Regions from separate parts of the Mesorhizobium sp. M0195 genome, predicted to be linked through region 1. Evidence: predicted binding sites of a transcription regulator. Region 1 holds the regulator's gene; each other region holds the start of a gene.
What was found. The regulator PhoB, encoded in region 1, activates phosphate uptake and scavenging genes when phosphate is short. The targets are predictions, from matches to a motif close to TGTCATNNANCTGTCAT.
Positions count from the first base shown of each region.

Region 2: olsB (l-ornithine N(alpha)-acyltransferase) is a predicted target of PhoB. The motif match lies at 2,609-2,625, and genes of this name have one in related genera.
Region 3: NKJ12_RS08960 (ceramide glucosyltransferase) is a predicted target of PhoB. The motif match lies at 4,037-4,053, and genes of this name have one in related genera.
Region 4: NKJ12_RS29320 (RNA degradosome polyphosphate kinase) is a predicted target of PhoB. The motif match lies at 3,068-3,084, and genes of this name have one in related genera.

Region 1 covers NZ_JAMYSV010000009.1:52,810-58,832, forward strand. Annotated here, with positions in the region: gene pstC (phosphate ABC transporter permease subunit PstC) at 1-694, shown strand, start outside; gene pstA (phosphate ABC transporter permease PstA) at 698-1,549, shown strand; gene pstB (phosphate ABC transporter ATP-binding protein PstB) at 1,546-2,349, shown strand; gene phoU (phosphate signaling complex protein PhoU) at 2,382-3,089, shown strand; gene phoB (phosphate regulon transcriptional regulator PhoB) at 3,106-3,795, shown strand; gene NKJ12_RS18690 (ROK family protein) at 3,805-5,049, opposite strand; gene xylF (D-xylose ABC transporter substrate-binding protein) at 5,335-6,023, shown strand, end outside.
Region 2 covers NZ_JAMYSV010000004.1:118,178-124,200, forward strand. Annotated here, with positions in the region: gene NKJ12_RS11050 (fatty acid desaturase) at 1-360, opposite strand, end outside; gene NKJ12_RS11055 (hypothetical protein) at 486-686, opposite strand; gene grpE (nucleotide exchange factor GrpE) at 927-1,562, shown strand; gene olsB (l-ornithine N(alpha)-acyltransferase) at 1,670-2,545, opposite strand; gene NKJ12_RS11070 (hybrid sensor histidine kinase/response regulator) at 2,695-4,983, opposite strand; gene acuI (acrylyl-CoA reductase (NADPH)) at 5,069-6,023, opposite strand, start outside.
Region 3 covers NZ_JAMYSV010000003.1:147,578-153,600, forward strand. Annotated here, with positions in the region: gene araD1 (AraD1 family protein) at 1-119, shown strand, start outside; gene NKJ12_RS08950 (2'-deoxycytidine 5'-triphosphate deaminase) at 175-1,269, opposite strand; SAM riboswitch at 1,405-1,482, shown strand; gene NKJ12_RS08955 (O-succinylhomoserine sulfhydrylase) at 1,552-2,742, shown strand; gene NKJ12_RS08960 (ceramide glucosyltransferase) at 2,778-3,932, opposite strand; gene apaG (Co2+/Mg2+ efflux facilitator ApaG/CorD) at 4,161-4,553, shown strand; gene NKJ12_RS08970 (Hsp33 family molecular chaperone) at 4,560-5,570, opposite strand; gene argF (ornithine carbamoyltransferase) at 5,733-6,023, opposite strand, start outside.
Region 4 covers NZ_JAMYSV010000030.1:11,962-17,984, forward strand. Annotated here, with positions in the region: partial or broken gene NKJ12_RS29295 (cation diffusion facilitator family transporter) at 1-449, opposite strand, end outside; gene NKJ12_RS29300 (metal-sensing transcriptional repressor) at 455-718, opposite strand; gene NKJ12_RS29305 (TIGR02117 family protein) at 823-1,494, shown strand; gene NKJ12_RS29310 (FAD-dependent monooxygenase) at 1,510-2,742, opposite strand; gene NKJ12_RS29315 (zinc-finger domain-containing protein) at 2,762-3,007, opposite strand; gene NKJ12_RS29320 (RNA degradosome polyphosphate kinase) at 3,157-5,358, shown strand; gene ppx (exopolyphosphatase) at 5,358-6,023, shown strand, end outside.

The sequences.
Region 1 (6,023 bases):
GATCGCGGTTCCGATCGGCATCGGCATTGCGATCTTTCTCACCGAGCTCTGCCCGCGCCCGCTCAGGCGCCCGATCGGCATAGCGGTCGAGCTATTGGCCGGCATTCCCTCGATCATCTATGGTATCTGGGGCCTGTTCGTGTTCGCGCCATTCCTGCAGACGACGATACAGCCCTTCATCATCAACATCTTCCACGGCGTGCCGGGACTATCCAGCCTTTTCGCCGGCCCTCCTTACGGCATCGGCCTTCTGACCTCGGCGCTGATCCTCGCCATAATGGTGTTGCCCTTCATCACCTCGATCACCAAGGATGTCTTCGATACGGTGCCGGCGGTGCTGAAGGAATCGGCCTACGGCATCGGTTGCACGACCTGGGAAGTGACCCGGCGCGTGGTCATTCCCTATACCCGCATCGGCATCATGGGCGGCGTCATGCTTGGCCTCGGCCGGGCACTCGGCGAAACCATGGCGGTGACTTTCGTCATCGGCAACGCGCATCGCATCAGTGCCTCCCTGTTCGCACCGGGCACGACGATCTCGGCGACCATCGCCAATGAATTTACTGAGGCCGACGGCGACCTCTACACCTCCTCGCTGGTCGCGCTCGGCCTGATCCTGTTCGTCATCACCTTCCTGATCCTTGCCGCCGCCCGCTATATGCTGATGCGGATCGACGCCCGTACGGGAGCCTGACCGATGTCGACATCCTCATCGCTCCACAGCCGCCGCAAAGCCAGGAATTCGGTGATGATGGCGCTTTGCGTCGTCGCCGCCGGCATCGGGCTTGCCTGGCTGGCGCTCATCCTCGGTGCGTTGGTCTACAAGGGCACAGCCGGGCTTTCGTTCGCGGTCTTCACCGAGATGACGCCACCACCGGGCGAGGCCGGCGGCCTGCTCAATGCCATCGCGGGCAGCCTGCTGATGACGATCATCGCCGTTGTCGTCGGCACGCCGATCGGCGTGCTGGCGGGAACCTACATGGCCGAGTATGGACGCTTTTCGCGCATCACTACCGTCGTCCGCTTCATCAACGACATCCTGTTGTCGGCGCCGTCGATCATCATCGGCTTGTTCGTCTATGAATTGATGGTGCGGCCAATGGGACATTTCTCGGCCATTGCCGGCGCCGTGGCGCTTGCCATCCTGGTCATTCCGGTGGTCGTGCGCACCACTGAAGACATGCTCAACCTGGTGCCGAACGCGTTGCGTGAAGCCGGTGCCGCGATCGGCGCACCACGCTGGGTGGTGATCCGTTCGGTCGCCTACCGCGCCGCATTGTCCGGCATCGTCACCGGCATATTGCTGGCGATAGCACGCATTTCCGGCGAGACGGCGCCGCTGCTCTTCACCGCGCTCAACAACCAGTTCTGGAGCAGCAATATCAACGCGCCGATGGCCAGCCTGCCGGTGACCATCTTCCAGTTCGCTCTCAGCCCTTACGAGGAATGGCAGCAACTGGCGTGGACCGGCGCACTCATAATCACCCTGACGGTTCTGGGCTTGAGCATCCTCGCCCGCAGCCTTACCGGACGCAGAGAGGACAGATGACACAGATGTTGTCCCCAGACATGACGATGACCGAAACGGTCACCGAGAAGACGAAGATCGAGGTCAAGAACCTCAACTTCTACTACGGCCAGAGCAAGGCGCTGAAGGACATCAGCCTGTCGCTGCCCGAGCGCAGCGTCACGGCCTTCATCGGCCCTTCGGGTTGCGGGAAATCGACGCTGCTGCGCGTCTTCAACCGCATCTACGAGCTCTACCCGAAACAGACCGCCGAGGGCCAGGTGCTGCTTGACGGCAAGAACATTCTCGACCGGTCGCAGGATCTCAACCTCCTCAGGACAAAGATCGGCATGGTGTTCCAGAAGCCGACGCCGTTCCCGATGTCGATCTACGAGAACATAGCCTTCGGCGTCAGGCTCTACGAGAATCTCGGCAAGTCCGAGATGGACGGCCGCGTCGAGCAAGCGTTGAAGCGGGCGGCGCTGTGGAGCGAGGTCAAGGACAAGCTGAACGCCAGCGGCTTGAGCCTGTCCGGCGGCCAGCAGCAGCGGCTCTGCATTGCCCGCACCGTGGCAGTGAAGCCGGAAGTCATTCTGCTCGACGAACCGGCTTCGGCCCTCGACCCGCTGTCGACGGCCAAGATCGAGGAACTGATCGACGAGCTGCAAGCCGACTACACGATCGTCATCGTCACCCACAACATGCAGCAGGCGGCGCGCGTGTCGCGCCAGACCGCCTTCATGTATCTGGGTGAACTGGTCGAGTTCGACCGGACCGAGAAGATATTCACGTCGCCCCGCGAGAAGCGCACGCAGGACTACATCACCGGCCGCTTCGGCTGAGCCGTTCCGATCATGCATATGAGGACAGGACCATGGGCGAACACACAGTCGCTTCTTTCGACGAGGATCTCGAGCAGATCAGCAAGCTGATCCGCGACATGGCCGACCTCGCCGGTTCGATGGTCGGCGGGGCGACCAAGGCCCTGTTGAATTCCGACAACGTGCTGGCGCAACGCGTCGTCTCCGACGACGCCATCATGGACGCGCGTCAACGCGAACTGGACGACCGCGCCATCACCCTGATCGCCAAGCGCCAGCCAATGGCTCACGATCTGCGCCATGTCGTCGGAGCGATCCGCATGGCCGGCGACCTCGAACGCATCGGCGACCTTGCCAAGAATATCGCCAAGCGTGTGAGCGCGGTCGGCCTCAGCGTCACGCCGCGCGACCTATCGCATTCCATCGATGCGATGGCGCAGCTGGTGCTCATCCAGGTGCAGGGCGTCATCGAGGAGTATGCTGCAGGCGATGCGGCCGCGTTGGCCAAGCTGCGCGCCGCCGACGAGCGTATCGACGTCAAATACACGTCCGTGTTCCGCGAGCTGTTGACCTACATGATGGAAGATCCGCGCAACATCACCGCTTGCACGCATCTGCTGTTCTGCGCCAAGAATCTCGAGCGGATCGGCGACCATGTCACCAACATCGCCGAGAATGCGTATTATGTGCTGACCGGCGAGCAATTGCCCGTCAATCGTCCGAAGCAGGACGAAACAACAATGTCCGCGCCGGTGACATGATGGGGGTGCCCAGCCGATGATCGCACCACGCATAATGGTGGTGGAGGACGAGGAGCCGTTGGGCGTGCTGCTCCGCTACAATCTCGAATCCGAAGGCTACCAGGTCGAGGTGGTGACACGCGGCGACGAAGCCGAGATCCGTTTGCAGGAGAATGTGCCCGACCTTCTGGTGCTCGACTGGATGATACCGGCGGTTTCCGGCATCGAGCTCTGCCGCCGGTTGCGCGTGCGCCCCGAAACCGAGCGGCTGCCGATCATCATGCTGACCGCGCGCGGCGAGGAGAGCGACCGGGTGCGCGGTCTTTCGACCGGCGCCGACGACTATCTTGTCAAACCGTTTTCGACACCGGAATTCATGGCCAGGGTCAAGGCGCTGCTGCGGCGCGCCAAGCCGGAAGTGCTGTCCAGCGTGCTGAAGGTCGGCGACATCGTGCTCGATCGCGAATCGCACAGGGTCTATCGCAAGAAGAGCGAGATCCGGCTCGGGCCGACCGAATTCCGGTTGCTCGAGTTCATGATGCGGCATCCGGGCCGCGTCTTCTCGCGTAGCCAGTTGCTCGATAATGTCTGGGGCGAGACGATCTATATCGACGAACGCACCGTCGACGTGCATGTCGGGCGGCTGCGCAAAGCCGTCAATAACGGCCGCATGCCGGATGTCATCCGCACCATCCGCGGTGCCGGCTATGCGATCAGGGAAGATTGACCCGCCTGGTCAGGCGACGTTCTTTCTGACGCCGGGCCTCATTTGCGCGCCCGGCGCGAAAATCTCCTGGTCGACGAAGCTTAACGCCCGCATCGCGCAGCCTTCGCGGATCAGCGGCAATTCGTTCGGCTCGGTATCGAAGGAGATCGAGCCCGAGTGCTGGCCGCCGGCGGTCTGGGCGATGGCCTTGCGCAAGGCCGGCTCGATCAGATCGAAGGCGGCGGCACTGGCGCCGACCATCGCGACCGGTGCCGGATCGATCAGCGCGAACAGCGAGCCGAGACCGAAACCCAGCGCTTCGCCGGCCTTGCGGTAGGCCTCGCGTTCCGGCCCATCCTTCTCGCGCGCGCGGGCGGCCAGCGCGCGCATGTCGGCGTCGCCGACGTCGGCGACCGGTTCGCTGTCTTCGCTCATCTGCCTGGCGTTGCGCCAGATGGCATAGTTGCCGGCATAGGCTTCGATGCAGCCGCGCCGCCCGCAACGGCAGAGCGCGCCGCCCGGACGATGGATCATGTGGCCAAATTCGCCGCCCGAGGAATGCGTCCCGGTGAACAGTTCGCCCTTCAGCACAAGCCCCATACCGATGCCATGCGAAAGCAGGATGGCGATGAAGTCGTCGCGATAGCGATCCGGATTGCGCCAGCGCAAAGCCACCGCCATCATATTGCAGTCGTTCTCCACCGTGGCCGGGATGCCGAATTCGTCCTCCAGCATGTCGGCAAAGGCGATGTCGGTCTGCGGCGTGATCGGCGACCACAGCATGGCGCGTGCAGGGGAGTCGGTAATGCCCTGAATCGCCAGGGCGATGCGGGCGACACTGCGGACGTCAAGGTCTGGGTCCTCAAGCCGGCGCCGGACGATGGCCATGCATTCGCGGATCAGCTCGTCGCGCGGCATGGTCAGCGTGTCCAGCCGGCGCTGTTCCTCGGCGACCACCTGTCCCGCATAGTCGATAATGGCGGCCGACAGGAAATTCAGCGACAACACCACAGTCAGCACCGCCGCCGCTTCCGGGTTGAGGGCGAGGCCGACCTGTGGACGACCGCGTTTCAACGAAACGGGCTCACTTGCCTTGCTCTCGGCGAGGATGCCTTCCCGTATCAGGTCGGAGGAGATCGCCGATATGGTTGAATGACTGAGGCCGGTGGTGGCTGCGATCTCCGTACGCGATGGCTGGCCGGCCCGGCGCACCGCCGAGATCACCATCGCCCGGTTGCGCCGGCGCAAATCGTCATGGCGGATTCCGACCGACATCGTTTTGCTTTCCTCCCGGTTGCCGCGGCCGCTCATGAACCGGAAGCCCTCGGTAATGTCCGACAAATAGTGTCGGATGCGGCAAATAGTGTCAGATGCAGGTGGCGCTGTCATCGTTTATTCCGACGCTCGAAAAAACTCGCACAGTCATCAAAATCCATCAGAATCGATGTTGACAGCAGCCGGAGATCGGGCCAGTATTTTTTCGAGGCTCGAAAAAATTAGAGCTTCTAAGCTGGTCTTTGAGCCAATTGGTCACGCCGTACGCGGCGCAGGGAGGATATGATGAAGAAATTCACGACCGCCATTCTGGCGGGTGTCGCCATGACGCTGGCGCTGGCGTCGGTGGCGCAGGCGAAAGACAAGGTCATCGGCGTTTCCTGGTCGAACTTCCAGGAAGAGCGCTGGAAGACCGACGAGGCCGCAATGAAGGCGGCCATCGAGGCCGCCGGCGACAAGTATATTTCCGCCGACGCACAGTCCAACCCCGGCAAGCAGCTCACCGACGTCGAGAGCCTGATCTCGCAGGGTGCCAATGCGCTGATCATCCTGGCACAGGATGCCTCGGCCATCGGGCCGGCCGTGCAGAAGGCACTGGACGAAGGCATCCCCGTCGTCGGCTATGACCGGCTGATCGAGAACAAGGACGTGTTCTATCTGACCTTCGACAACAAGGAAGTCGGCCGCATGCAGGCCCGCGAAGTCTTCAAGGTGAAGCCGGAAGGCAACTACGTCTTCATCAAGGGTTCGGGTTCCGATCCGAATGCCGATTTCCTGTTTGCCGGTTCGATGGAGGTGCTGAAGGAGGCCATCGACAGCGGCAAGATCAAGAATGTCGGCGAGGCCTATACGGACGGCTGGCTGCCGGCCAACGCTCAGAAGAATATGGAACAGTTCCTGACCGCCAACGACAACAAGGTCGATGCCGTGGTCGCGGCCAATGACGGCACCGCCGGTGGCGTCGTCGCCGCGCT
Region 2 (6,023 bases), on a different contig from region 1:
GGCGTGATGGGTTGCGTGGGCGCGGCGCCAGCAATCGTAGGGCGTCAGCGTTAGCACGCCAAGCACACGGCCGATCCAGTCGTCGGCATAGCGATTGGCAAAGAAGGAGCCGTGACCGCAATCGTGCTGGATCATGAAGATCCGCACCAGAAAGCCGGCGGCCGGAAGGATGAGGACCAGACCCCACCAATGGCCATAGGCATAGGCGGCCGAGGACAATGCCCACAGCGTGGCGAAAGGGATGAGGGTGATGGCGAGTTCGACGGCGCTGCGACGCCTGTCGGGCTTTTTATAGCGCGACAGGATTTTCAACCAGGCGCGCTTGCTGTTTGCCACAGCTTCGGGGGAAATCATGTTCATCATGAAACATAGGCGGAGCAGGGCGCTGCCGCAAGACGGAGATCACGCAAAGTTACTGCGGGTAAATGTCGCGCGATGCGACGAATCCCGGCCACAGTCGCCGGGCGCGTCGCCGGCAACGGCGCCTACCGACGGCGCCCGCCTGCGACCATGTTGGTTTCGATGCCATCCAGGCGGTCGAGCAATTTCTTCAGGCGGTCGGGAATATCCGTCTCCGTGCGGAATGCCGGCAGGGTGCGCAGGAAGCGCTTGGTGGTCTCATTGCCGAGCTGGCGCCGGATATCGACGGCGAGCGCGTCGTGCTTTTCGCCATTGGTGCGGGACATCTTCCAAAATCCTGTGTCGGCTTCGAAACTCTTCCACAGGAGGAATGGTTCCCGCATTGTAGTAGCCTGGCAAGCAAAGCCGTCGGATACGGTAAAGTTTGAATTAAAATCGAAAAGTCTCCGCTGTTCGCCCTCAAGCCGTGGCCAGCGGCTGCAGTATCGCTTGCCCCTTGATTTTTGGCCGCCAAACCTCGATATCGGGCGCAAATCCACACCATTCGAAAATGACGGGAAACGGCGATGAGCGACCAGGCAAAAGACGAACGCGCGCCCGATGAAGCCGAGAAGACCGAGGCTGCCGCGGAGCCAAGGGAAGGCGGCGTCGACAGCGACTATGAAGCGCTTGTGCGGCTTCTGAAGGAAAACGAAGAGCTGAAGGATCGCGCGCTGCGCGTCGCGGCCGACATGGAGAATTTGCGCCGCCGCACCGCCCGCGACGTGCACGATGCGCGCGCCTATGCGGTTGCCAACTTTGCCCGCGACATGCTTTCGGTGTCAGACAATCTGCGCCGCGCTCTGGATGCCATCCCGGAGGAGGCCAAGGCTTCGGACGATGCCGGTTTCAAGGCGCTGATCGACGGCGTCGAGATCACCGAGCGCGCCATGCTGTCGGCGCTTGAACGTCACGGCGTGAAGAAGCTTGAGCCCGAGGGCGAGAAATTCGATCCGAATTTCCACCAGGCGATGTTCGAGGTGCCCAATCCCGACGTACCGGCCAACACAGTCGTGCAGGTCGTGCAGCCCGGCTATTCGATCGGCGAGCGTGTGCTGCGGCCGGCCATGGTCGGCGTCGCCAAGGGCGGCCCCAAGCATGTGGCGAGCGAAGCGCCGGTGGAGCCGGGGCCGGTGAATGAGCAAGCTGAGAAGGATGCGTAAGTTAGGAGAGTAGGGGAATAGGCAGTACGGGAGTAGGGAATACCGCTACGTCGGGTAAAATAGAGCAGAGCACTTGCCTACTCCGGCCGTTGCCTTCTCTCCCCTACTCAGGCCGCAAACCGCTGCGCTTCTCCGCCATAATAATTGACGTAGCGGGCACCGATCTCCTTGACCGGCATCACCACGAACACGTCGACGGTCGAGAATTCACGGTCGATGACGCAGCCGTCGCCGATGCGCGCGCCGACGCGCAGATAGCCCTTGACCAGCGGCGGCATCGCGGCGATCGCCGCCTTGGTGTTGACGGCCTCGATCGGCATCAGGTCCATGGAACAATAGCGCCCGGCGACGGCGCGCACGTCCCAGGATGAATTCGTCCGGCAGTGGTGGGCAAGATAGGTCAACGCCTCGGCATGTGCCGCCGGCACGGTGCCGTGGAACGACGCGCAGCCGGTCATCACGCCGATGCCGTAATGGTTGATATAGGCCCAGATGCCTTGCCACAGCGCCTCGATGGTGCGCTTCGAGCGGTATTCCGGCAGAACGCAGGAGCGGCCGAGCTCGAGGAACCGCTGGCCGGGATGCCGCGCGATCAGCTTGGTCAGCTCGAATTCGCCTTCGGAATAGAAGCCGCCGGCCGCTGCGGCAATCTCCTGCCGCAGCAGGCGGTAGGTGCCGACGATGCGGCGATGCTCGGGGCCGGAAAGCGAAGTATCGAACACAAGCAGATGATCGCAGAGGGGATCGAAGCGATCGGCATCGCGGCGGTCCTGCATCTGGAACAGGTCCTTCCTGGCACCAAGCTCGTCGTAGAACACCCGGTAGCGCACTTCCTGCGCGGCAGCGATCTCGGCCTCGTTGCGGGCGAGCCGCACTTCGAGATTGCCGATGCGGCCGAGCGATGCGCCTTTTATGACGGCATCGGCGTTCCGGCCGACGAGCAAAGGCCCGCTGGCGTTCGGCCGAGCATCACATTCCGGCATGACTGTATGCACGAGTGATTCTCCTTCGAGCCATCCCTCTTGGCACGGGGATACGGTGTAGGTGCAACAGGATTGTGACAGTACCGTGATACGGCTCTGCGGGCAATACTTCGTCGGCTGGGTAATCTATCAACCGTCTATGTTGTGCCTCAGGCGGCCACTTGCCCCTCGACGGCATGAACCAGGGCATCGGGGTCGAGCGGCTTGGTGACGAAGCCGCTGGCACCGTGAGCGAGCACGGCGTGGCGGGTCTTTTCCTGGCTGTCGGCCGACAGCACCATGATCGGCACCGGCGGCACCGCGGTCTCCTCCTCATGGCGGCGGATGGCGGCGATGGCGTCCAGGCCGTCCATGACAGGCATGTGCAAGTCCATCAGCACCACGTCGTAGCGGTGCTTGTGGCCGGTGCTGATGACCGCCTCGACCGCGGCCTTGCCGTTGCCGACCACTTTCACGCGATGCCCGGCCTTCAGCAGCGTGGCGCGGGCCAGCATGGCATTGATGTCGTTGTCCTCGGCGATCAGCACCGACAGGCCCTGCTGGCGGGCGCCAATGGCATGCCCCGCCTGCGCGCCGCGCCTTTGCAGTTGCGGCTCGGCGATGACCGGCGCGTGGCTGGTCAAAAGCACGCGCAGCAGTGTCTCGCCGCGCACCGGCCTCGCCAGGAAGGTGGCGTAACCATTGGCACGGAATTCGCCAAGCATGCCGCGGTCGGTCGGCGCGATCAGCGTCACTGCCTCGCACTCGGCAAATCCGCTCTGGCGCAGGCGCCTGAGCAGCCTGCCGTCGCTTTGCTCCATGGCAGCATCGATCAGCAGCACGTCACAGCCCTCGGCGAAAGCGGTGGCCTGGGCGGCGGCGGTGGCCAGATCGACCGTGCCGCCATTGGCGCGAATGGTGCGGGCGATGGCTTCGGCCTCGACCGGGTTCTTCGACACGATCACCGCATGCCGGCCCGACAGCGGGTTCTCGCGGATCTGCGGCGCCTCGACGGCGGAAATAGCGGGAATCTCGAAGACGAATTCAGATCCCTGACCAAGGCGGCTCGACACAGAGATGGTGCCGCCCATGGCGGTCACCAGGCGCTTGGAAATGGCAAGACCGAGGCCGGCACCGCCATGCGCACGGGTCGAGGTGCCGTCAGCCTGTTCAAAGTCCTCGAAGATACGCTCCATGTCCTCCTCGCGCAGACCGGGGCCGGTGTCGGTGATGGTGAAGCGGATGCGGTCGGTGATTTCGGTGCGGACGCGGGCGATGCTTGCCAGGACGCCGCCGCTGTCGGTGAACTTGACGGCGTTGCCGATGAGGTTGAGCAGCACCTGCCTGACCCTGCCGGGGTCGGCGGTGATCAGCTGCGGCACGTCGGGTTCGACATGACAGCCGAGGCCGATATCCTTGGCAAAAGCCCGCGCCGCCAAAAGCTCGACGACATTGTCGGCGATCTCACGCACCGACATCGGCTGCGGTTCGGGATCGAAGCGGCCGGCCTCGATCTTGGAGTAGTCGAGCAGGTCCTCGATTAGCGCCAGCAGCGCGCTGGCCGAGGTCGAGATGGCGCCGACATAGGTCCGCTGCTCGGGCGAAAGGCTGGTGTCGGCGAGAAGCCGGGCCATGCCCATGATGCCGTTCATCGGCGTGCGGATCTCGTGGCTGACGGTAGCGAGGAAACGCGATTTGGCCTGGCTCGCATATTCGGCCCGCTCGCGGGCGGTGATCAGCGAGGATTCGGCGCGCTTGCGGGCGGTGATGTCGCGGGCGATGGCGCGATGCGAAACGGCGCCGCTGTCCTTGTCGCGCACCGACAGCTCGATCCAAGAGAACCAGCGTGGACCGTCCGGCGTGCGAATGGCGACGTCGGTGGAACTCAGGCATTCATGGTCGGAAAAGGCGGCGTCGGGGACGATGCCGACATCGATGCCTAGTTCGGCCAGGGCCTTGCCGGCAAGCTCGCGCTGGTCGGTTTCGACAAGGTCGGCGAAAACCTTGTTGGCGTAGACAATGTGGCCGTCGCGGTCGCGGTGGACGACGAGATCGCCGAGTGCATCGATCAGACCGCGAAAGCGCTCCTCGCTCTCCTGCATCTCCCACATGCGGTCGGCCAGCGTCTCGATTTCGGCGCGGCTGCGGGCGGTGGTGGCATCGAGCAGGGCCACTGCGCGGCGCTCGGTGCGCCTGTTGCGCAGATGCATGGCGAGCCCGGCCATGGCTGTCGCCAAAAGGCCGATGGTGATGAAGATCGGCGCTCCGGTCAAATGCGACAGGCCCGCCAGCACGACGATGGCGACCAGCGTCAGGAAGGACAGGCCTTCGCGGTTGGCGTCGGGCAATTCCGGCGCCAGCGGTGGCGCGGCGACAAGCTGCCGTGCTGGCGTATCGGGGGCCGTCCCGTCGGCCCGTTCGGCTGGTTCCGCCGCTCTGATGCCGGGTTCCGCAATCATACGGAACTCCTGCCAGACAGAGCTTATCGAAGGTTGTGATTGATCGTTCGAATTTTAGCGGTCGCGCTCTTTTTCCCCAAGAGGCTCACATGTCCACCACCACACGGCCGCGGATCTTGCCCTCGACGATGTCATGCGCGGCGCCGATGATGCCGTCGAAGCCGATGCTCGTCGACAGACTGGCAAGCTTTGCGTGATCGAGATCGGTGCCGATGCGGCGCCAGGCCTCGAGGCGGACCGCCTTGGGCGCCATCACCGAATCGATGCCGAGCAGCGAGACACCGCGAAGGATGAAGGGGGCGACGCTGGCCGGCAGGTCCATGCCGCCGGCGAGGCCGCAAGCGGCGACGGCGCCGCCATAGGAGGTCATCGACAGAACGTTGGCCAGCGTGTGGCTGCCGACGGCATCGACGCCGCCGGCCCAGCGTTCCTTGGCGAGCGGTTTTGCCGGCTGCGCAAGCTCGTCGCGTGAAATCACTTCCGCGGCGCCGAGGTCGATCAGATAGGGGCTTTCGGCAGCGCGGCCGGTCGAGGCAATGACGTGATAGCCGAGGCTGGACAGGATCGAGATCGCGACCGAGCCGACGCCACCGGCAGCGCCGGTCACCACCACCGGACCACGATCGGGCACGATGCCGTGGCGCTCCAGCGCGATGACGCAAAGCATGGCGGTGTAGCCGGCGGTGCCGATCGCCATCGCATCGTGCGGGCTCATTCCGTCCGGCAGCGGCACCAGCCAGTCGCCTTTGACACGGGCGCGCCCGGCAAAGGCGCCGAAATGCGTCTCGCCGACGCCCCAGCCGTTCAATATGACCTTGTCACCCTTGCGCCAGTCAGGATTGGAGGACGAGATGACTGTGCCGGCGAAATCGATGCCCGGCACCAGCGGCCAGCGGCGGATTACCGGCGCCTTGCCGGTAATTGCAAGGCCGTCCTTGTAGTTCACCGTCGTCGCCTCGACCGCGACGGTGACGTCGCCCTCCATCAGGTCTGCCTCTGTAAGCTCGGTCACCGCGACCGACTGGTTTTTCTCGGCGTCG
Region 3 (6,023 bases), on a different contig from region 1:
ACGGCATCAGGACCGAGGCCGGTGACGTATTCGAAATCGAGGCGCAGGATTTCGGCCTGCCGCTGCGCAACCCGCTTGAAATCGAGCAGCCGGTGAAGGTGGCGGTGAAGGCGCTTTGAGGCGTCGATGACAGCGTGATCTCCCCCCTCGTGGGGGAGATTGGCAGTTCCAAACTCATCGCGCGGCGCGGAAATGCTTGGACAGTTTCAGGCCCTGCGCCTGATAGTTCGAGCCGAGATCTGTGCCGTAGAGTGCCTGCGGCCGTTTCAGCATATGCTCGTAGACCAACCGTCCGACGATCTGGCCGTGGTCGAGGATGAACGGCACTTCGTGGCTACGCACCTCGAGCACCGCCCGGCTGCCGGTGCCGCCCGACGCCGAATGGCCGAAACCCGGGTCGAAGAAACCGGCATAATGGACGCGGAACTCGCCGACCAGCGGGTCGAAAGGCGTCATTTCGGCGGCGTAGAGTGGCGGCACATGCACCGCCTCGCGCGACACCAGAATATAGAATTCGTCCGGATCGAGCACCAGCTCGCCGGCACCGCTCTTGTAGAGCGGCTCCCAGAAATCGACGACATCCTGCGCGGCGCGCTTGTCGACGTCGACCAGGCCGGTGTGGTGCTTGCCGCGATAGCCGACCAGCCCGTCCTTGTCGCCGTCGAGATCGATCGACAGCGCGATTCCCCCGCCTGAGATGTTGGGTGGTTCGGTGGCGACCAACATTTCGGCGCGGTGCAACTCGTGCAGCTCGCTTTCCGACAAGAGCGCATTGCCGGTGCGGAACCTGATCTGCGACAGCCGCGAGCCGGTCCGCACGATGATCGGGAAAGTGCGCGGGCTGACCTCCAGATAGAGCGGGCCTTCATAGCCGGCGGCGATCTTGTCGAACTCGTGGCCACGGTCGGTCATTACCCGGGTGAAGATATCGAGCCGTCCAGTCGAGCTTTTCGGGTTGGCGGAGGCGGAAATATGGGCGGGCAGCGCCAGGCTTTCGAGCAGCGGCACGATGTAGACGCAGCCGGTTTCCAGCACCGCACCTTCGGCGAGGTTGATCTCGTGCAGCTTCAGCCGGTTGAGCTTGTCGACAACCCTGTGGTCCGGGCCGGGCAAGAAGGAAGCACGCACTCGCCATGCCTTGTCGCCGAGCCTGAGGTCAAGGCTGGCCGGCTGGATCTGATCGGCATCGAGCATGCGCGGCGACTTCAGCGCGCCCGTCTGGAACAGCGCGGAAATATCCTGATCGGGAAGAATGCCTGTCTGCCGCAAGGGTCTGGCTCCGTTCGAACGCCGGGCGAGGTCTTGTTCTGTCGCAGGTCCGACCGTGGACGCCTTTGGCACCTGCTTGGTACAATCCTCTTAATCATGCCGGCAATTGACGCAAGCGTGGCGCGGGTCTAAAGCTCGTTATCCCGTGGTGATTTGGCCGGTCGGCTTGCAGCCACGTTAAACAAGTCGCTAAAGGACCGTCGGCCGCAAGGCCATATGGACCGGTTGCGACTTTCGCGGCCGGTTTTTTGTTGTTTGGACCAATTTTGGTGTTTGGATGGAATGATGACCAAGAAGCGCGACTGGAAGCCTCAGACCGCACTCGTGCATGCCGGGACGCTGCGTTCCGGCTTCGGCGAGACCTCCGAGGCGATGTATCTCACCCAAGGCTATATCTACGAGACGGCGCAAGCGGCGGAGGCCCGCTTCAAGGGCGAGGAGCCGGGCTTCATCTATTCGCGCTATGCCAATCCGACGGTCGACATGTTTGAGAAACGCATGTGCGCGCTGGAAGGAGCCGAGGACGCGCGCGCCACGGCATCCGGCATGGCGGCGGTGACGGCAGCACTGCTGTGTAGCGCCAAGGCGGGCGACCATATCGTAGCGGCCCGCGCGCTGTTCGGCTCCTGCCGCTGGGTGATCGAGACGCTGGCGCCGAAATACGGCATTGAGGCAACGCTGGTCGACGGCACCGACATCGCCAATTGGGAAAAGGCGGTCAAGCCAAACACCAAACTGTTTTTCCTGGAAAGCCCTACCAATCCAACGCTGGAGGTAGTCGACATTGCCGCCGTGGCGGCACTTGCCAATTCGATCGGCGCCAGGCTGATCGTCGATAATGTCTTCGCTACGCCCTTGCAGCAGAAACCCCTGCAGCTCGGCGCCCACATCGTCGTCTATTCGGCCACGAAGCATATTGACGGCCAGGGGCGTTGTCTTGGCGGCATCGTTCTGTCGGACAAGAAATGGATCGACGAGAATCTGCATGACTATTTCCGCCACACCGGCCCCAGCCTCTCGCCCTTCAATGCCTGGACGCTGCTGAAAGGCCTGGAGACGCTGCCGCTACGCGTACGCCAGCAGACGGAAAGTGCCGGCCGCATCGCGGATTTCCTGGCCGAGCGCCCGCAAATCGCCCGCGTCATCTATCCCGGCCGCGCCGACCACCCGCAAGCGGCCGTGGTCAAGAAGCAGATGTCGGGCGGCTCGACGCTGATTTGCTTTGATGTGAAGGGCGGCAAGCAGGCGGCCTTTGCCTTCCAGAACACACTCGACGTCGTGCTGATTTCCAACAATCTCGGCGACGCCAAGAGCCTGATCACCCATCCGGCGACGACCACACACAAGAACTTGACTGATGAAGCCCGCGCCGAGCTCGGCATCGGACCGGGAACGCTCAGGCTGTCAGTCGGCCTTGAGGACGCCGACGACCTGCTCGAAGACATCGAGCAGGCACTGAGAGTTGCCGGATAAGGGCTGGCCGAACAGAGGCAGCGGGGACGTGCCGATCAGGCGCCGGACGGGGTCTCTTCCAGCTCCGCGACAGTCTTCGTCTGGATAGTCATCACGTTGCCGCGCCAGTCGATGGCGCCGCTCAGCCATCCGCGCGCCCAAATGACGGGAAGCATCAGGTCTCGTGCCATCATCGCCGGGATCGTGCGCGGCGACAGGTGCCATCCCTTGGCCGAGGCCAAGGCGCATTCCGGCAGGTAGGCCGCGACCAGCACGGCGACGGCGGTTGCCGGCAGGCTGACGCCGGCGTCAGCCGCGGCGATCAGTGCAAGCACCAGCGGCGGTGCCGCTCCGATCAGGATTTCGGGGGCAAAGAACAGTGCAAAGGTGACGCGGCGCAGCCGCGCCCAGCGCGCCTGCCGCGACCAGATCTCGCCAAGCGTGCGCCGGCCGAGCGGCTGTTCGAAGGGAGAGGCGACAAGATTGACCCGTAGTCCGAGCCCATTGACCAGCTTGGTCGCGGCGGCGTCCTCGGCGATCTCGGCGGCAAGCGCGCGGATGCCGCCATTGGCATCGAGCATTGGCTTGTTCCACAACATGCTCTTACCCTGGGCGAAGCCGAGGCCGAGCGCCTCTCCAGCGTACTGCCAGCGTGCCTGCAGCGTGTTGAGAAAGGCGCATTCGACCTCCCCCCAGAAGCCGTCCGGCCGCGAGCCGATTGGCGTCGAGCAGACGAGGCCGGTGTCATGCCGCCACGCCGCCATCAGGTGCTGGACGTAGTCGCTCGGCATAAGCACATTGGAATCGGCAAGGATGACCCAGCGATAACGCGCCGCCTCCCAACCCTTCACGCAATTGTTGAGTTTTGGATTGCCGCTGATGCGGTCGTCACCGACCAGAAGGCGGGCGCGAATAGCTGGAAAGCGCGCCATTGCGGCGGTGATCGGCTTGACCACCGGGTCGTCGGCATGGGCGACACAGAAGATGAGTTCGTAGCGCGGCCAGTCGAGTGAGAAGGCGCGCTCCAGCGTCTCTTCGGCAAACGGCTCGACGCCGCGCGCCGGGATGACGATCGATACCGGCGGCGCGTTGGCCGCGGGCGGTGCAATACTGGCTGGTCGCTTCAGCTTCTGCGAAGCTAACAGGATGCTGGCGAGATTTGAAAGAAGGAGGGCTATGGAAAGGAGGGCGGCTGCGAATGTCGGTTCCATCGAGATCTGGTCGCTCCAGAAATGCCGGCCGCATGACAGCCGTTTTCAACAATTCGACAGAACGCTGAGTCGTCCGGCACAAGCCTGCACACCATCATTGTCATGTGTCACTCAAATGACATTGTTTTTCGGCACCTGCGCTTGAGATCGGGCAAGAAGATGCTGCGCATCGTTGACCAAACTGCGCTGAGCATCGAAAGTTCCATCTACATTGCTTTGGAGCAGTTTATGTACAGCGCCGTCACCCGCAACATCGAAGTGCAGGTCAGGCCGTTCTATCTGGAGGATCACTCCGATCCGCCGCAAAACCGCTATGTCTGGGGCTACCAGGTGACCATCGACAATCAGTCGGATGAGTTCGTGCAGCTTCTGTCACGCTACTGGCACATTACCGACGGTACCGGCAAAGTCGAGGAAGTGCGCGGCCCCGGGGTCGTCGGCGAGCAACCCGGACTCAACCCCGGCGACAGCTATCAGTATACGTCCGGATGCCCGCTCTCGACCCCGTCCGGCATCATGGTCGGGCACTACACAATGCGCAACAAGCGGGGCGAGACGTTCGACGTCGCCATCCCCGCCTTCTCGCTCGATTTGCCGGGCACGCGGCGCACCGTCAATTGAGGGCCGTCATCCAGCCGCTGCAAACTCCGCCGGGTCGAAGTCATATTGCTTCGAGCAGAATTCGCAGGCGACGTGAATGCTGCCATCCTCGGTGCTGTCCCTGATCTCCTCGGCGGAAAAGCCTTCGAGAATGCCGCGGATCTTCTCCCTCGAGCATGAGCACTGGTCGGCGACCGGCACGCCGCCGAACACGCGGACGCCATGCTCGTGGAAAAGCCGGTAAAGCAGCCGTTCGGCGCCGATCGTCGGATCGATCAGCTCGGTCGGTTCAATAGTACCAAGCAGCGCCAGCAGCTCCTGCCAGGAATTGTCGGTCGGGTCATGGATTTCCTCACGCGGATCGCCGTCGCCACCGGGAAGGTCGGGTACGCGCATACGCTCCGCCGACTGCGGCAGGAATTGTGCCAGCAGGCCACCGGCCCGCCATTGCTCGCGGGCACCGCCGACGCCGGGCGTCAGAAGCTTGGCAACCGAAAGGCGGAGGTCGGTCGGAATCTGCTCCGACTGGCGGAAATAGGTGCGTGCGGCATCTTCAAGTGTGAAACCGTCGAGCTGGACGATGCCCTGGTAGCGTTGCGTGTGAGCGCCCTGGTCGATGGTCAGCGCCAGGACGCCGCTGCCGAGCAGCGTCTGCGGTGACGTCTCGCCGGCCGAAGTCAAAGCCTGCAGCCGGCCGGCATCGAAGCGGGCATAAGCGCGCAGCGCGTGCGGCGTGGAGAAATCGGCGACCAGCATGTCCACCGGCCCGTCGGTGCGGGTCTGCAGAATGAACTTGCCCTCGAATTTCAGCGAAGTTCCGAGCAGTACCGTCAGCACACAGGCTTCGGCCAGGAGCCGGGCGACCGGCTCGGGATAGTCGTGGCGGCTGAGAATGGCGTCGAGCATCGGCCCGAGCTGGACGGTGCGGCCGCGCACGTCGAGCGGGCCGACCTCGAACGGCACGACATGATCGTCGCCGGCGTAGCCGAATTCGCCGAGCTTGGGTTTATGTTCAGCCAATTGATGAGTTTCCAACATGACAAAGCTCCGGGGCGCGGCGATGCCGCCCTCCGGGGCGCATGCGACGAGACGCGCTCGATTTGCGTGATGCGCCTGAGATAGGCACCACCCACTCCCGGATCAAGGCGGCCCGGATCAAGGCGGCGCAGATCAGGCCGGCCCGGATCATCGCGGCCCGTATCAAGCGCCCAGGCACCAGGCCAGGACCGCCTTCTGGGCATGGAGCCGGTTCTCGGCCTCATCGAACACCACAGAATGCGGTCCGTCGATGACCTCGTCGGTAACCTCCTCACCGCGATGTGCCGGCAGACAGTGCATGAACAGCGCGTCCGGCTTGGCTTTCGCCATCAGTGCCGCATTGACCTGATAGGGCAGGAAGACATTGTGGCCGCGGGCACGGTGCTCCTGGCCCATTGACACCCAGCAGTCGGTGACGATGCAGTCGGCCTCGTGAACGGCCTCCTCGGGCGA
Region 4 (6,023 bases), on a different contig from region 1:
AGCCAGCCCAGGTGCGTCACCGCTTGTGGATTGATCAGCCTGTCGATGGCTTGGTAGGCGGCGACTACAGCGCTGAACAGGATGATGAGCACGATGATGATGCCGGCCAGATCCTCGACCCGGCCCAAGCCATAGGTGAAGGTCCGCGACGGCTTGCGCCGCGCCAGCACGAACGCAATCCATAGCGGGATCGCCGTGGTCGCATCGCCGATGTTATGGATCGTATCGGCCAGCAATGCCACGCTCCCCGACAGCACAACCACGACCATCTGCAATGCTGCGGTGATCGCCAGGATCACGAACGACCATTTGATTGCCCAGATGCCCCGATCGGTGGTGGCAATTGTCGCATCGATGACGCCATGGCTGTGGCCGTGCGGACCGTGATCGCCGTGATGATGTGCGGCGTGCGAGCCGAACCCGAGCCATTCCAGAATGCGGGCTACGATGGCATTCATAGATATTTCGCCAGCTGCTTGAGTTCCGCCAGCGAGTTGCCGCCGGTTTCGACGCTGTCCGTCAGGCAATGCTCGATGTGATCATTGATCAGCTCGCGCTTGGCGCTGCTGATGGCCCGTTCGACGGCATGAAGCTGCTGCGCCAGATCAACGCAAGGGCGATGCGCCTCGATCATCGCCAGCACCGCCGCGAGGTGGCCTTGCGCGCGCTTCAGGCGCTTTATGATGGAAGGATGCGAAGCGTGGAGGTGATCTGACATGCCTCTGCATATCCTCCCCGGGAGGATACGCGTCAAGCGCTAAGTCAGCTGTGCAATTTCCGGAGAGGCTTCACCTTGAACATTGCTTGGCCTATGCCTTCCCCATGAAGAAGCTTGCTCGTTTTCTCGACCTGCTGGTCGTTGCAGCAGTCCTTGCGGTGGCGCTGGGCACGCTGCTGCCGCGCCCGCTCTGGCCGGCGGCCGCTGCCGATCCGATCGGCGCAAGCCACCGCATCGTGGTGCTGAAAAATCCGATCCACACCGACATCGCCATCCCGGTCGACGACGATGTGCGCCGGCGCTTCCACTTCCTGGTCGATGCCGGCATTCCGGCCGACATGGCGGAGGTCCGCTACATCGTCTTCGGCTGGGGCGGCCGCGCCTTCTATCTCGAGACGCCGACCTGGTCGGAACTGAAGGCAGTGCCGGTGATGAAGGCGCTGACCGTCGATGCCTCGGTGATGCATGTCGACATTTCAGGCGAAATCGCCGAGCCGCATCCCGACGTCGCCGGCTTCGACGTAAGTGAGGAACGCTTTGCGGCGCTGCTCGATTTCATTGCAGCGAGTTTTCAGCAGGGACCGAACGGGGCCATGCCGATCGAGGATGCGGCCTACTCCCGTTTCGATCGTTTCTTCGAAGCCAATGGCCATTTCAACGCGCTGGTCGGCTGCAACACCTGGGCGGCGGCGGCACTGCGCACCGCCGGCCTGCGCACCGGCTGGTGGAACCCGCTGCCGGCCTCGCTTAGCCTGTCGATGCGGCTTTACAATTGACAAGGCTCCGATGACTTAGGACCGCCGAGCGTCCGCCCGCCAGCCATAGAGCCAGTCCAGATCAGCGGCGAGTTTTTCGGGTGAGCGCATCGCCAGGAACAGGTTGCGGGCCATCGCCACCGGCCCGGCCGCATGCCAGGCGAGGCGGTTGAGGGCGCCGCGGCGGGCGACCTGGGATACGCGCGGCCGCCGCGCCTGTTCCCAGGCGACAAGCGCGCTGCTGAGGTCGGCAGGCGAGCTGGCAACGAAACCGGCAAGGGTTACCGTGTCTTCGATCGCCATCGCCGCTCCCTGTGCGGCAAACGGCGTCATCGCATGCGCCGCATCGCCAATCAGCGCTATGCCCTCCGGCGTCGTCCACCGCCGCTGCTCGACGGTATGGATCGGCCATGCCGTCCATGGCGCGGCCTCGCTCGCCAGACGGACCAGCGCCGGCGCGGTACCGCGCATGGCGTTGGCGAGGATGGCGGGGTCGGCATGCCCCGACCAGTTCTCGGCGATGCGCTCGCCCTTGGTGAAGGCCGCGAGGTTGAAGACCGCGCCACGGCTGACCGGATAGGCGACCATATGGAAGCCTGGATAGAGGAATGCGGTAACGCAATCGGGCGCTCCGATCACCCTGAAGGCTTGTCCGGCGAGGCTGTCCGCGGCCACCGTTGCGCGCCAGGCAAGCTCGCCCGAGAAGCGGCTTCTCCGGAAATCGGCCGCCTTGCGGGCGAGCGTTTCTCGCACCGACGACCAGACGCCATCGGCTCCGACCAGCAACGATCCTTCGGCTTCGATGGTCGTGCCGGCAATCTCGACTGTTGCGGTGATGCCATTCGGTCCGGTTGCGACGCCGCCGACGCGGGCACCAGTGACAAGCTCGACCTCGGAGCGCTCGGCTATCCGCGCCATCAGCGCTGACTGCAGGTCGGCGCGGTGGGCGACGAGATAGGGTGCTCCCCAGCGCGTTTCAGCCGCCTGGCCAAGCGGTACGCGCGCCAGCTCGCGCAGCGTGACGGCATCCTTCAGCACGACCGCCTCCGGCCGCACCGCCGTCGGCAGCAGCCGATCGAGTAGGCCGAATTGTCGAAGGATGCATGTCGCGTTGGGTGAAAGCTGGATGCCGGCACCGGCAGCCTCGAGGTGCTGCGCCTGTTCGAACAGTTTTGTCCGATAGCCGCGCTCGGCGAAGGCCAGTGCCACGGTCAGTCCGGCGACGCCCGCCCCGGCGATGACCACCTGCCGGGACTGCGTTTCTCGCATCAGGCTTGTCGCGGAAGAATCAGGCGGCCTGGTCGATATAGAGGCAGCCCGGCGGCTGCGTTTCCAATGCCTTCAGCTTGGGCGAATAGCGATAGAGCGTCGAGCAATAGGGGCAGACTTTTTCATTGTCGTCGCCCATATCGAGAAATACATGCGGGTGGTCGAAAGGCGGATTGGCGCCGGTGCACATGAATTCCTTGACGCCGATGTCGATTGCCGGATAGCCCGCATCGTTCTGGAAATGGGGAATGGAACCGCCTGCCATCGTCGTCTCCTGATCTTGTCGATTGCATCTGGATCATAACCCATCTCTTTGCAAGATCGATGAAATGAAACTGTCGCAAAAGCCTGTCAGAGGATAAGTTAAGCCGGTTAAGGCTGTGGTCGTCGAACGGTGTGGGAAGAGCGGAAACCATGAACGAACTGAAGCCGGTGCAGAGCGAATTCATCACCGTCGAGGCCGCGAGCCACGAAGGCGGCAATCCCGACCGCTTCGTCAATCGCGAGTTTTCCTGGCTGCAATTCAACCGGCGCGTGCTCGAGGAATCGCTGAACGCAAATCATCCGCTGCTCGAGCGCGTGCGCTTTCTGTCGATATCGGCCGCCAACCTCGACGAGTTCTTCATGGTCCGCGTCGCCGGTCTTGCCGGCCAGGTGCGCGAGGGCATCGTGCTGAAGAGCCCGGATGGGCGCACTCCCGAGCAGCAGCTCGAACAATTGCTGCGCGAGGTCGAGCGCCTGCAGGAGGACCAGCAGAACAGCCTTTCGGCGCTGATGCTGCTGCTCGACAGACAAGGCATCGAAAGCATCACCCGCGATGCGCTGACCAAGGACGAGAAGACCTGGCTCGAGGACCATTTCCAGGAGCAGGTATTTCCGGTCCTGACCCCGCTGTCGATCGACCCGGCGCATCCGTTTCCGTTCATTCCCAATCTCGGTTTCTCGATGGCGCTGCAATTGCGCCATCGCAAGAACGGCGAGGAAATGAGCGCGCTTCTGCGCCTGCCTGTGGCGCTGAGGCGCTTCATCCGTTTGCCGGATCGCAAGCATCATGTCCGCTTCATTCCACTCGAAGAGGCGGTCAGTCTCTATATCGGCAAGCTGTTCCCCGGCTATGAGGTCAAGGGCTCCGGCACGTTCCGCATCATCCGCGACAGCGATATCGAGGTCGAGGAAGAATCAGAGGATCTGGTGCGGCTGTTCGAGACGGCGCTGAAGCGGCGACGCCGCGGCTCGGTCATCCGCATCGAGTTCGACAGGTCGATGCCGGCCGAATTGCGCGATTTCGTCGCCGGCGAGCTCGGCGTCTCGGCCAGCCGGATCAGCGTGCTCACCGGTCCGCTGGCGCTCAGCCAGATCTCGGAGATCGTCGCCGTCGCCCGCGACGATCTGAAGTTCACGCCTTACAATCCGCGCTTTCCCGAGCGCATCCGCGAGCATGGCGGCGACTGTTTTGCCGCGATCCGCGAGAAGGACATCATCGTCCACCACCCTTACGAATCCTTCGACGTGGTGGTGCAGTTTCTGCGCCAGGCAATGGCCGACCCGGAAGTGGTGGCGATCAAGCAGACGCTCTACCGCACCTCCAACGACAGCCCGATCGTACGGGCTTTGGTCGATGCGGCGGAAGCCGGCAAGTCGGTGACGGCGCTGGTCGAGCTCAAGGCGCGCTTCGACGAGGAGGCCAACATCCGCTGGGCGCGCGACCTCGAGCGCGCCGGCGTCCAGGTCGTCTTTGGCTTTCTCGAACTGAAGACCCACGCAAAGATGTCGCTGGTCGTGCGGCGCGAGGACGGCAGGCTGCGCAATTACGTGCATCTCGGCACCGGCAACTACCACCCGGTCACCGCCCGCATCTACACCGATCTGTCCTTCTTCACCACCGACCCGACAATCGCGCGCGATGTCGCCCAGTTGTTCAACTTTATCACCGGCTATGCCGAGCCGGCCGAGCAGATGCGGCTGGCCATCTCGCCGTTCACGCTGCGCGACCGCATCCTCCAGCACATTTCGGATGAGATCAGCCACGCGCTGGAGGGCAGACCGGCCCGCATCTGGATGAAGATGAACGCCTTGGTCGACCCGATCGTCATCGATGCGCTCTACGATGCCAGCCGCGCCGGCGTCGAGATCGATCTCGTCGTGCGCGGCATCTGCTGTCTGAGACCGCAGGTGCCCGGCCTATCGGAGAACATCAGGGTGAAGTCGATCGTCGGCCGCTTCCTCGAGCACAGCCGCATCTATTGCTTCGGCAACGGCCACGGCCTGCCCTCGGACGGGGCGATCGTCTACATCTCCTCGGCCGATCTGATGCCGCGCAATCTCGACCGCCGCGTCGAGACCATGGTGCCGATCACCAATCCAACTGTGCATGAGCAGGTGCTCGGCCAGATCATGCTCGGCAACATCATGGACAACCAGCAAAGTTTCGACGTATTGGCTGATGGAACCTCCCGGCGCGTCGTGCTGGAGGAGGGCGAGGAACCGTTCAACGCGCAGGAATATTTCATGACCAATCCGAGCCTGTCCGGACGGGGCGATGCGTTGAAGTCGCATGCGCCCAAGCGCATCGCGCAGTTCAAACGCCGCAAGAAACAGAACGCAGCGACGGGCTGATGATTTCAGCGTCCCAGGGCCGGCTCCAGGACCGCCGACCGCTGTCCATCATCGATATCGGGTCGAACTCGATCCGTCTTGTGATCTATGAGGGGCTGGCGCGCTCGCCGACCTTGCTGTTCAACGAAAAGATGCTGGCCGGCCTCGGCCGCGGCATCGTTTCGACCGGAAAGCTCGATCCCGAGGCGGTGACACGTTCGATGGAAGAGTTCCGCCGCTTCCGCGCGCTCTCCGACCAGGCCGGCGCCGAGCGCATGTATGTGCTGGCGACCGCCGCCGCTCGTGAGGCGGTCAACGGCCCCGACTTCATCCACCGCGCCGAGGATGTGCTCAGGACCGAGATCCAGGTGCTGAGCGGTCGCGAGGAAGCTCATTATTCGGCACTCGGCGTCATCTCCGGTTTCCATCCGGCCAACGGCATCGCCGGCGACCTTGGCGGCGGCAGCCTCGAACTGATCGATATCGACGGTGAGACGATCGGTGACGGCATCACGCTGCCGTTGGGCGGCTTGCGCCTGCAGGACATGGCGAAGAACTCGCTGGCCCAGGCGGCAAGGATCACGCGCGAGCAACTGGCGCGGGCGAAATTGCTGAAGGGCGGGCAGGGCAGGGCCTTCTACACGGTCGGCGGCACCTGGCGAAACCTCGCCCGGCTGCACATGGAA